DNA from 2 places in the Peribacillus sp. genome. Region 1 is predicted to be linked to the other one. Evidence: riboswitches for the same ligand, from Rfam matches in the RefSeq annotation. Region 1 holds a riboswitch; the other holds the start of a gene.
What was found. Region 1 has a riboswitch for S-adenosylmethionine ahead of ssuE (NADPH-dependent FMN reductase). Riboswitches for the same ligand answer to the same signal wherever they lie in the genome.
Positions count from the first base shown of each region.

Region 2: linked by a shared signal. The riboswitch ahead of AC52RT_RS08280 (cyclase family protein) and the one ahead of ssuE (NADPH-dependent FMN reductase) in region 1 are both predicted to bind S-adenosylmethionine.

Region 1 covers NZ_JAZVJO010000346.1:453-6,969, forward strand. Annotated here, with positions in the region: gene AC52RT_RS11025 (AAA family ATPase) at 1-349, shown strand, start outside; gene pdxR (MocR-like pyridoxine biosynthesis transcription factor PdxR) at 430-1,827, opposite strand; gene pdxS (pyridoxal 5'-phosphate synthase lyase subunit PdxS) at 1,950-2,837, shown strand; gene pdxT (pyridoxal 5'-phosphate synthase glutaminase subunit PdxT) at 2,839-3,429, shown strand; SAM riboswitch class I at 3,517-3,622, shown strand; gene ssuE (NADPH-dependent FMN reductase) at 3,722-4,096, shown strand; gene AC52RT_RS11050 (hypothetical protein) at 4,354-4,590, shown strand; gene AC52RT_RS11055 (mismatch-specific DNA-glycosylase) at 4,856-5,365, shown strand; gene AC52RT_RS11060 (glycoside hydrolase family 15 protein) at 5,674-6,517, shown strand, end outside.
Region 2 covers NZ_JAZVJO010000263.1:90-5,759, reverse strand. Annotated here, with positions in the region: gene AC52RT_RS08305 (hypothetical protein) at 1-560, opposite strand, end outside; gene AC52RT_RS08300 (esterase/lipase family protein) at 566-865, opposite strand; gene AC52RT_RS08295 (hypothetical protein) at 840-1,106, opposite strand; gene AC52RT_RS08290 (hypothetical protein) at 1,324-1,533, shown strand; gene AC52RT_RS08285 (ATP-binding protein) at 2,083-3,336, shown strand; SAM riboswitch class I at 3,413-3,514, shown strand; gene AC52RT_RS08280 (cyclase family protein) at 3,602-4,339, shown strand; gene AC52RT_RS08275 (5-methyltetrahydropteroyltriglutamate--homocysteine S-methyltransferase) at 4,361-5,467, shown strand.

The DNA of each region.
Region 1 (6,517 bases):
AGGCTTGATATTTACCTATGTGTGGGCTTTTGACCAACCAGAGGATTGGAAATATGTAGACGATCTCTGTGAAATTTTTCAATCAAAAGGGGCAACGATTTATTTTGTTGAGTTAGAATCTGAAATGAATGTGAGACTAGAACGAAATAAAAGCCCGCACAGACTTGAGCAAAAACCTACCAAAAGGAACATAGATTGGTCAGAAAATGAATTAAGGGAGTCCATGAAAAAGCACAGATTGAACTCCTTCGACGGTGAATTAAAAAAAGAAAATTACATAAAAATTAATAATACTAAATTAAGTGCGATAGAAGCCGCTAACCTAATTTCGGCAAGATTTAATTTATAATCATGTAAGCTTGGAAGTACTTTTCAAGCTCTTTTTTTATTCAAAAAGTACTTTTGCTTCATCAGTTCGTTCATATCCTGTTAAAACCCCCAGCTCTCTAATAAACCATTCAGTGCCTCTGTTAGTTTAGTCTCTGGGATGCCAGCAAAGCCAAGAATGATTTGTGGATGTGAAAGGTTCTGTTTTGCCATTGAGTAGAGCGATACTGGATAGATTTTAAATCCAGCTGCAGCAGCTTTTGTGACGAGTGTGTCTTCAGTCATTCCATTGTTAACTGCTAATACAACATGAAGCCCCGATTGCTCACCAATGACTGTAATCGTAGAAGAATAGGGCTTTATTGAGGCTAAAACCCTTTCTAACTTACGACGGTAAAGTTTACGCATTCGATTCAAATGTTTCTCGAAGTCTCCCATTTTCATAAATTCGGTTAAGATATGTTGATCTATTCTTGAAACAGTAGAGTGGTAGAAAGAGAGATCTTGCTTATGCCTAGCAAGCAGCTGTTTTGGCAGGACCATATAGCTGATTCGAATGGATGGCATGAGTGATTTTGAAAACGATCCTAAGTAGATGACTTTCTCTGTGTAATCTAAGCTCTGTAGGGAGGGAATTGCTTTACCAGTATATCGAAATTCACTATCATAATCGTCTTCAATAATAAATCGATTTGAATGCCCGCTGGCCCAGTTTAATAATTGTGTCCTTCGGTTAACAGACAAAACGGTGCCGTAGGGAAAGTGATGGGAAGGGGTCACATAGACGATATTAATCGGTGAGTTCTCGACATTTTTCACGATCAGGCCTTCTTCGTCTACTGCGAGTGGATACACCTGATGATTATAGCAAGTTAAAATTTGCTGAATTAGATGATACCCGGGATCTTCGACACCATAAATGGTAGTTGGGTTTAATAGTAAAACGAGCTGCTGTAATAGAATTTCAATCCCAGCGCCCAAAATAATTTGATCTGGGCTGCATTTTACACCTCTAGCATGATATAGGTATACCGCGATTTCATGACGCAGCTCTATTTCTCCTTGTGAGTCTCCAAGTAAAAGCCATTCATGATGGTCTTCATGCATACTGTTTTTGGCATATTTACGCCATTGTTGAAAGGGGAAGTTTTCTGTATCAATCTGACTAGGATGAAAATCAATAGTAATTGAATTCATTTGTAGATTCGTTTGTAAGGGCAGTGTACTTTTTGCTCCGATATATTCCAAATCTTCCGATGCCATCACGAAATAGCCTTTACGTGGAATAACCTCGAGGTAGCCTTCAGCGGTCAGCTGTTCGTAAGCTGTTTCAACTGTGTTTAAACTTATATGTAAGACATCTGCTAACTTACGTTTTGAGGGAAGCTTTGTTTGGAAAAGCAGCCTGCCTTCCGTAATTTCCGCTTTAATATGTGCGTATAATTGTTCGTACATCGGAATGGAACTGTCTCTATTTAATTCAACGGCTAACCTATCCATCTAGTCTCCTGCTTTCTCTGAACCCATCGTTTTATGTAAAACTGACACTTTTAATACATTCACTTGGTTTTTATACTAAAGAACAAATAGTAAAAAATCAACATAAATTGGGAGATGAAGAGATGAATAAAGTAATAGCAACGGATGCGGTTAAACGAGGGATGGCTCATATGCAAAAGGGCGGAGTCATCATGGATGTTGTCAATGCCGAGCAAGCTAAGATTGCGGAAGCAGCAGGTGCAGTAGCTGTAATGGCCTTGGAAAGAGTGCCTTCTGATATTCGGGCAGCTGGAGGAGTCGCAAGAATGGCTGATCCAAGAATTACTGAAGCTGTCCTGAATGCTGTCTCGATTCCTGTAATGGCAAAAGCAAGAATTGGACATATCATCGAAGCTAGAGTGTTAGAAGCCATGGGGGTTGATTATATTGATGAAAGTGAAGTATTGACCCCAGCTGATGAAGAGTTCCATATTCTGAAAAGTGCGTTTACGGTGCCCTTTGTCTGCGGCTGTCGTGATTTAGGAGAAGCAGCTCGGAGAATAGGTGAAGGAGCGTCCATGCTTCGTACAAAAGGGGAACCAGGTACGGGAAATATTGTGGAAGCTGTTCGTCATATGCGAAAAGTTCAGGCTCAAATTAGAAAAATAATCTTAATGAATGACGATGAATTAATGGTTGAAGCGAAGAACTTAGGAGCCCCATATGAGATTCTTAAACAAATTAAAAAAGAAGGGAAATTACCGGTCGTGAACTTTGCTGCTGGAGGAGTGGCTACGCCATCTGACGCTGCCCTGATGATGGAACTCGGTGCTGATGGGGTATTTGTTGGCTCTGGGGTGTTTAAATCGGAAAACCCAGAGAAATTTGCCAACGCGATTGTTCAGGCAACGACGTTTTATAATGATTATGAATTAATTGGGGCGCTTTCTAAGGAACTTGGATCTCCAATGACAGGTATCGATATTTCTAAGCTTGCTGTGGCAGACCGTATGCAGGAGCGAGGGGTGTAACATGGCAGTAATTGGTGTAGTCGCCTTACAAGGTGCTGTGGAGGAACATCGAAAACAAATAATCGATACAGGTTCTGAAGCCGTAATTGTCAAACATCCTGAGCAGCTAGAAAAACTGGATGGGCTGATTATCCCAGGCGGTGAAAGTACAGCAATTGGGAGCTTAATGGCCCGTTATGGATTTATCGAAGCGATTAAAAATTTTTCTAATCAACAAAAACCTATATTCGGTACCTGTGCCGGCCTGGTCCTCGTTGCGAAAGGGCTTGAAGGGGCTGAGTCTGCTCATTTAGAAATCATGGACATCGTCGTTAAACGCAATGGTTTTGGGAGACAAATTGATAGTTTTGAAGCAAATATTGAAATAAAAGGGATGGAGGCTCCTTTTCAAGCGGTATTTATACGTGCACCGTATATTATATCAGCTGGTGATCAGGTTGAAATTCTAGCACGAGTAGATGAAAAAATAGTCGCCGCCCGCTGTGATCATCTCTTAGTCACTGCGTTTCATCCAGAACTGACCGATGATAACCGATTTTATAAAATGTTCAATGAAATGGTTGGATCGTCAATGGTAAGCCATTCATCTTAATACCACTGATTATAGTAAATGAGTATGGTTTTTATATATAATCTTGACAGAGACTATTCGAACAATTATGATAATTATAACTTAATATTCTTATCAAGAGAAGCTGAGGGACTGGCCCTTTGAAGCTTCAGCAACCTATGCTTTCGAGCAAGCAGGTGCTAAATCCAGCAAGTAGTGTCTTGAGAGATAAGAGTAGATTCAAAATGTCCTCTTTCTCTTTGAATGGGGATATTTTTGTGTGTAAGAAAAGCAGCAAGACGATAAAACATGTATCATGAAAGGATCCTACACTATGAGTGAAATTGTTATTTTATCTGGGAGTCCTTCCTCCCCCTCACGAACAGATTTAGTACTGAACTATGTAAAAGGAATCATTGAACAGCATGGATTTAAGGTCACTACTGTAAGCGTACGTGATTTCCCTGAAGGTGACTTAATTCATGCTCGGTATAATAGTCCTGAAATAAAAAAATTTTCTGAACTGATTGAAAAAGCGGATGGAGTGATTATTGGTTCTCCTGTATACAAGGCTTCCTATACGGGTGTATTAAAAACGGTTATTGATTTACTGCCAGAGGGTGCGTTAAAGAATAAACCTGTTTTACCAATCATGGTCGGTGGAAGTCCGGCACATTTACTGGCCATTGATTATGCATTAAAACCGTAAATCGCCGTCTTAAAAGGACAACCGCTTCAAGGAGTTTATATAATAGATAAGAAAATTAACAAAGAAAACTTGTCAGCACCAATAGAGGATGAAGACCTATTACAACGCATTACGGTTCAAGCAGAAGAATTCGCCGAAGCGATTCAAAAGGTACAGATCATACACGTTTAAGATAATAACAGCCACCGGCCATCCATGACTAATCGTAAACTAGCAAGCTATGAGCCTTCCCTGTCAGGGTTTGTCCTTTTATGGGGATGAGTAAACAGTATCCACAGCTTGAACATCATAACGTATTTTTCCCCGAAAACTATCAAGAGGAGTTTAAGGATATCTTCATAAAGAAACAACTCCCAGACAATCCGGCTATATATATTTGTTATTCAGGTAAGTCTGAAGCTAGTCTAGCGCCTATGGGACATAGTAATCTATTTTTTCTCATCAATGCACCATATTTAAAAAACGACTATGCTGAAAAAAATATTCAAATGTAGAAAAAAAGGGGTTGAGTAACTTAAAGCAAAACATCATGTATCAAGGGCATGTCCTCTAATACGTTTTCGCAAACTTTCTCCAAAATTAGAAATAAGTCTAAAGATATCAAAAACCTATGGTTTGTTGGTGGCAGTACTCATCCTGGCGGGGGCACCCCCATTGTGACAAAATCAGGTCAGCTTGTTGCTAAAGAGATTATGAGGGAATAGATACTTTGGTTAGCTTGTATTATACTATAGGGACTTATAGTCAAAGGAGTAGAATATGGATCATATTCCAGATCATCTTGATAAAAACTTACTCATCCTGTTTATCGGCTTTAACCCAAGTATACGTTCAGGAGAAGAGGGACATCATTATGCAAATCCCGCTAATCGATTTTGGAAGATTCTCCATGAATCAGGCTTAACATCCCGCAGGTATTTGCCTAAAGAAGATGCAGCCCTGCTGGAGCTTGGATATGGGTTCACGAATATTGTGTCGAGACCGACAGTGGGAGCAGTGGATATTACGAGAGAAGAATACGTGATTGGACGGCAGCAATTGAAAGAAAAAATCCAAGCTTACAAGCCTAAATATGCTTGCTTCGTGGGCAAGGGTGTTTATCAGGAATATTCACGAAAGAAAAAGGTGGACTGGGGATTTCAACCGCAGTCAATCGTGCCAGGAACCGTCGATTTTGTCGCCCCTTCATCGAGTGGATTAGTACGAATGAAAGTAGAGGATGTTACAGATATATACCGAAAACTCGCCGACGCATTGAAACTAAGGTGAGGAACACAGTTGGCTTTCGGGCCAGCTGTTTTTTTATTTTTAAAAAGTATTAAATTGTTTTAGCTATGACCGATACACTATATATAAGGACCATATACCTAGTGAACGATCCTTACAAACCATCGACCCCTTTGCCAAAGGTGTAGGCAAGTGTTCATTTTAGTAGAATATCCTTTCTTGATTATCACATGAACAGGTTTCTACATAAACTATCACATGTAAATCAACTTGTTCGGACTTATTTTTATTCACTAATTGAAAGCGCTTTAATGAACGGTGAAAGCTGATAATAAACGGGGGTGTCTAGCATGAAATTAAATGATGCGCTTGATGTATTAGATCGGATGCGTCTTCCCAATGGTGCGTATACAGCGAGTATCTCACAAGACTATAATTATGTTTGGATTCGTGATGTGGTCTATACAGTACTACCATTTTTACAAAGTCCTTCTGAACGGTATGAAAAAGCTTATCATGCTTTGTTTGATCTTTTTAAAACGTATGAATGGAAAATTGATATCCATCGTGAAAAGAAACCAATGTATCTCTTTGAACACATTCATTCCCGCTACTCGACTGAATTAAAGGAAATCAGTCAAGAGTGGGGACATGCGCAGAATGATGCGCTAGGAGCCTTCTTATGGGGAGTTGGGGAGGGCGTTCGGCAAGGGCAAAAGATTATTCGAGATGAGAAAGACCTTTTGATGGTTCAAAAATTAGTAGACTATCTAGAGTGTTTACAGTACTGGGAAGCACATGATAATGGAATGTGGGAAGAAAATATTGAATTGCATGCTTCAAGCGTGGGAGCCTGTGTAGCGGGTCTACACTCAGTGAAAATGCTGGTAAATGTCAACGATGGATTAATTCAAAAGGGTGAAGAAACATTGCGCTTTCTCCTTCCACGAGAAAGTATAACTAAAGAGACAGACCTTGCCCTCCTGTCACTTGTTTATCCTTATCGAATTGTTGATCGGAAAACAGCACTAAAAATTGTGGAAATGGTTTCTCAAAAGCTGGAGCGGACAAATGGCGTTATTCGGTATGCCCATGATCAATATTATAATGAAGGCAGCGAAGCAGAATGGTGTTTTGGTCTTCCTTGGCTGGGCTTATGTTATTTTGAATTAGGCATGTATGAGAAAGCCTATG
Region 2 (5,670 bases), on a different contig from region 1:
ATTAATTCAATTTCCACATCTGGGCTTGATGTATAGAGTGTGATATGACCATGTTCAGTTGCTTCATTCAGGGAAATAGATTGTTCAATCCATTTATTGGTTTGTAATGGACCGCCGTGAATACGTTGAGTGTGCAGCGTTGAGATATTTTCTTCTTCTTCAACAGGCTGTTCACTTAAACTAGCAATGCCCGCAGTAGACGAAGTCCGCAAATAGGATTCAATTCTTGAAAAAACGGCGGAGCCTGTACGAATATTGTCATGATCATAGTTGGAATCAGTAAATAGATGGGTGCCGTATGGTAATTTTGAACTCCAAACATTGACGAGCCCGTCATTATCACCATAGGAAGAGAGATACAGTCCGCCAAATGATAGAGCGGAAAACGCTGGTCCTTGGTTGGTGCCGGTTAGGGTGTAGTATTTGTTCTTTCTAGAATTCACATGATTGTCTATCGCTGAGCGAAATTCAGCCATCTGGCCAATTTGCAAGGAATAGGTACCTTCATCATTTGCTCCTAGTAGAGAACCGAGCCAGCCAGCGTACCAGCTATAAGCCAAATCAGCTAAATTAGAACCATGATGCGGCGAGGCAAGCGTGATAACTCGTCCAACATATTGGTGCGCACCATAAGAAACAAGAGCACTTGTGTATCTGGACCGCCTTTACTATGAGCGATGATATTCACTTTTTTTCCGCCAAAGTGGACATTGATTTGAGCGAGTTTGGCAGCTAGTAGTTTTCCGTTTTTGTATTGATTGGAAGACCCATTTCCGGCAGCATCATAAAGCTGAACAAAAACAGTTGGATAGCCTGCTTCGTATGCTTTTGTATACATATCATTCACCATGGTATTCCGTTTCACCGTACCAGCTTGTGGAAGACCCGTTTTTCCCTTGAACAAAAACAATCGGCGGTTTACTAGAATTATAATTAGGTGGTGTACTTCCGAGAAACCAATCTCCAGGTGTAAAACTCTCACTTGGAGGTTTTAGTTTGCCATAGGGCTGAATTACTTCAGCTGACGTTTTCGATGATGAATCAATAAACAAATATAATGACATGAATAAAGTAACCACAATCAGTCGAATCCACATTCTTTTCATTAACATTCCTCCTTAATCTATGACTCTCAGTGTTAATTCAGGCGACAAACAAGTAAATCCTCTAATTTTTTCTAAAATGAGAGACTAAGGCTAGCAGGGAATATGGGAAAACAGGCTAAACTGACCGGATTTAAAAAATGATATGGTGCTAGAGATAGAGCGAGTTTCAAGACTGACGGATCACGGCAATGGTTCTGTGCAGAACGGAGGGAAAAGTGTGCAAAGCAGCCAATTTACTGTGCAATTGGGGGTGAAAGCTGTGCATAATATGGAAAAATCTGTGCACTTCAAGCGATTTTCTGTGCAAAAGTGGAAGCAACCTATCGATATAAGAAATACTATTGTAGTTCGTCACAAAGAAAAGACTGCCGAGCGTTTCTCGGCAGCCTTCGGAGAGGATTGGTTAGGGCAGTCTAATGATAGGTAAAGGATATCTGATGTTAAAAATACACCAACAGGAGGCAGGGCATTAGTAGTTTGACTTATTTGGTCATTTGCGGAATGCTGGCTATAGCTGACATCTGTGGTTGCGAGCCAATTTCCATATTCGTTGTAAAGGGGGTGTCTTTGATATAATGTCGGACTCAATGCATGGATCCTCATAGATAGATAGCGTTCTGGCAAATGGGGCATAAGGAGTATTAAAGGTAATCTGATTAAAATTTCATCCTACGTGCCGTTAAAAGGGAGCTGTGTGCGTAGGAAATTAGAAGTCCCGACAATTTGATTGTCAGTAATCGAATTGTTAATAAACTCTCATCGTACAATTGGTCCGCCAACCATAGGATCGCTCCTGTTAGTAACCGAAATAATGCAGTATATGAAAAGGATTCAGAAGTATCCACTGACTATATAAACAAAAAGTATTAACACTGCATTCCAAAAGATGGTTTGTGCTATAATGCCTATACATTCCTAAAATTGGTTTAGTTTAAATTTTCAGACGAGGAATAGTGAGTAGTAAGGGGGGGGCCTTATGTTTAAAGCCGTTGAACCTATTTATGTGTTAACTCAAATATTAATTGTCCTCTTTCCTATTTTTGTTTATCAACTATTTATTAATGATCGTAATAAACCGTATAAAAAAGGACCAGATGTTAAATTGACTCTCATTCTTTTAGCTATGGTTATATTAACCATGTCTTTTCCAGTACGTTTTTCTGAGGGGTATATATATGATTTTAGAATTGTTCCTTTTATTATTGCCTTTTTATACGGAGGAGTAGCTCCAGGGTTACTGACGTTGATCACGTTACTAGTCTTTCGTTTTTTTGTTGGAGGAGAAGGATTTTATCATGTACTCATTTGTTATTCGATAGCCACTGTGATTTTACTCTATTATATGAACCGATATGACGCTCTTCAAATGAAACATAAAATTGTGGTGTCTAGTTCTGTGTTCTGGATAATGACCTTTACATTAGTTATGATTTATTTAAAGACAAAGGAATTTAATCAAATTCCATTTTTGCTGTTTTATTTTTTTATTTCCTGGATTTGTTTATTAATGGTTATCTATACCATTGAGAATGTTCAACAAAAACGAACCATCGATTTAGAACTTCAGCGTGCCGAAAAATTAAACGTAATCAGTCAGCTGGCGGCTTCTGTAGCGCATGAAGTTCGAAATCCAATGACCTCTGTCCGCGGATTTTTACAGCTATTAAATGAAGATGAAGCAAGTACCAAAACACAGAAAAATTATATAACCATCGCGATTGATGAATTGGATCATGCTCAAGGGATTATTAATGATTATTTATCTTTAGCAAAACCACACAATGAAGAGAAAACGCTATTAAATCTTTCTATTGAAGTGAAAAAAGCGATTGAACTCATGACTTCTTTTTCGACTATTCTCGATATAGATATAAAATCAGAACTAGAGGAAAACCTCTACATTCAAGGAAATAGAGGAGAAGTTAAACAGGCCTTAATAAATATTATCAAAAATGGAATAGAATCAATGGATATGGGTGGTTTACTGGACGTGAAGTTGTATAAAGCGGCTGGGTTCGTGTTTATTGAGATTAAAGATACAGGAAAAGGGATGACGGAAAGTCAGTTAAAGAAAATAGGAACGCCTTTTTACACAACAAAAGAAAAAGGGACAGGTATTGGTTTGACGATTACGTACCAGCTCATCCATTCGATGAGAGGATTCATTAGTGTAGAGAGTAAGCTTGGGAAAGGAACCACATTTACGATTACATTCCCTATTAAAAACTAACTTTGTTTTCAGAATAATCTTGACAGTTTGGGTGAGCAGTTGTAAAGTAAACCTATTCACTAACTTAATAGTCACTTTCTTATCAAGAGAGGTGGAGGGACTAGCCCTTTGAAGCCTCAGCAGCAGACTTATTGTAAGTACTGTGCTAATTCTAGTAGCGTAAGCTTGAAGATAAGAAGAGACAGCCTTTTGGCTGAGAACCTCTTCTTTTTTCAGATAGGGGTTTTTTCTTTGTCCTTTTTTTAAAAAAGTCTGGAGGGGTAAAATGACGAATGAATTGAGTAAGGCGTTTGACTTGATTAAACAAAAACAGTGGATTGACCTCACACATACGTTTGGACCGGATTCACCACATTTTGCATCGTTTGAGGAAGCAAAAATAAGTACTCTTTTCAATCATGATGATGGATTTTTCGCCCAAAATTTTTCATTTGCCGGGCAATATGGAACACACATAGATGCCCCCATCCATTTTGTTCGGGACACACGCTTCCTAGAAGAATTAACACTTAAAGAATTAGTCCTCCCGCTTGTTGTTATTGATAAGTCAAAAGAATCCGCTGATAATCATGATTTTTCTTTACGTGCTGTTGATATCTTGGCATTCGAAGCAGAGCATGGAAAGATTGACGAAGGTACATTTGTTGCTTTGAGGACCGATTGGAGTAAACGTTGGCCAAATCAAGAGGCATTCGAAAATAAAGATGAACAGGGAAATAACCATTCACCTGGATGGTCAGTAGAAGCATTAGAATTCTTATTCCAAGAGAGACAAATTAAAGCGATTGGTCATGAAACATTCGATACTGACGCCAGTATTGACTATCAAAAAAACGGTTCTCTATTAGCTGAATATTATGTTCTTGAACAAGATACCTATCAAATTGAATTACTGACAAACTTAGATAAGGTGCCGGCAAAAGGTGCAGTTATTTTTAATATCGTACCGAAACCAGAAAAAGCTTCCGGCTTCCCAGTTCGATCATTTGCTATCCTACCCTAGAAGAGAAAGAAGGAACTCAACATGTCTATTACACTAACAAAAGCACCCTTTAAAGCAGATCACGTTGGGAGTCTATTACGTCCGGAGTCATTAAAGACAGCAAGAAAAGAATTTAAAGAAGGCAAAATAACACTTGAACAATTGCGTGAAATCGAAACAAAGGAAATTAAACGAGTGGTTGATAAACAGATTGAGGTTGGATTAGAAGTTGTCACAGATGGAGAATTTAGACGTACGTGGTGGCATTTTGACTTTTTAGAGCATTTAACTGGAATTGAGGGCTTTATACCAGACACAGGCCTTCAATTCAAGGGAGTAGAAACGGAGAAATACTCTTTACGAAATATAGGGAAAATTTCATTTAATCCTTCTCATCCATTTATTAAAGATTTTATTATCTTTAATGATATCGTTGCCGGTCGTGCTGCCGCTAAACAAACCATTCCCAGCCCAAATCAGTTATTTACAAACGGAACCCGTAATGAAGAAATTTATCCAGACATTGAGGATTATGCGAACGATATTATCAAAACGTACAAAGCTGCATTAAAAGCTTTTTATGATCATGGTGTGAGGTATTTACAGTTAGATGATGTATATATTGCGGGGCTTTCTTCTCCAGAGGTGACCTATCAGGACGGGAAATATTCCAGAGAATATTTAACCGATTTAGCACTAAGAGTGATTAATGAAGTGCTAGAAGGTAAACCCAAGGATTTAGTGGTCACTACTCATTTATGTCGTGGAAATTATCAATCTACCTATCGTTTTGGAGGCAGCTACGAGCTTATTGCACCGACCCTTCTAGCCAAAGAAAAAGTAGATGGATTCTTCTTGGAATATGATGATCATCGTTCAGGAGATTTCGAACCATTAAAACATATTCCGAATGGCGGAGCTCAAGTCGTTTTAGGAGTCGTTACTTCCAAACATGGCGAACTAGAAGATAAAGACGCCATCAAATCACGGATCAAAGAGGCGGCACAATATGTACCACATGAACAATTGTGTTTAAGCCCGCAATGCGGATTTGCTTCAACCCATCATGGAAATAAACTGACAGAAGAACAGCAATGGGAAAAGCTGAAATTCATTGTGAATGTGTCAAAAGAAGTATGGAACGAATAGTCGTTGAAGAGCATCGCACAAGCGGTGCTTCAGTTTGTAGACAAAAGAGGTTCGGAATGGTTTCATTCCGAACCTCTTTTGCATTTTTTGGACCAAATAGGCCTGCGGGAACAAGCTGGTCTAGTGTTACCATTTCAAGTTGGTTTTGGATAATACTCCTTATCACCTCAAAAAAATAGGCCTTTTACTTTTTTAGTTTAGAA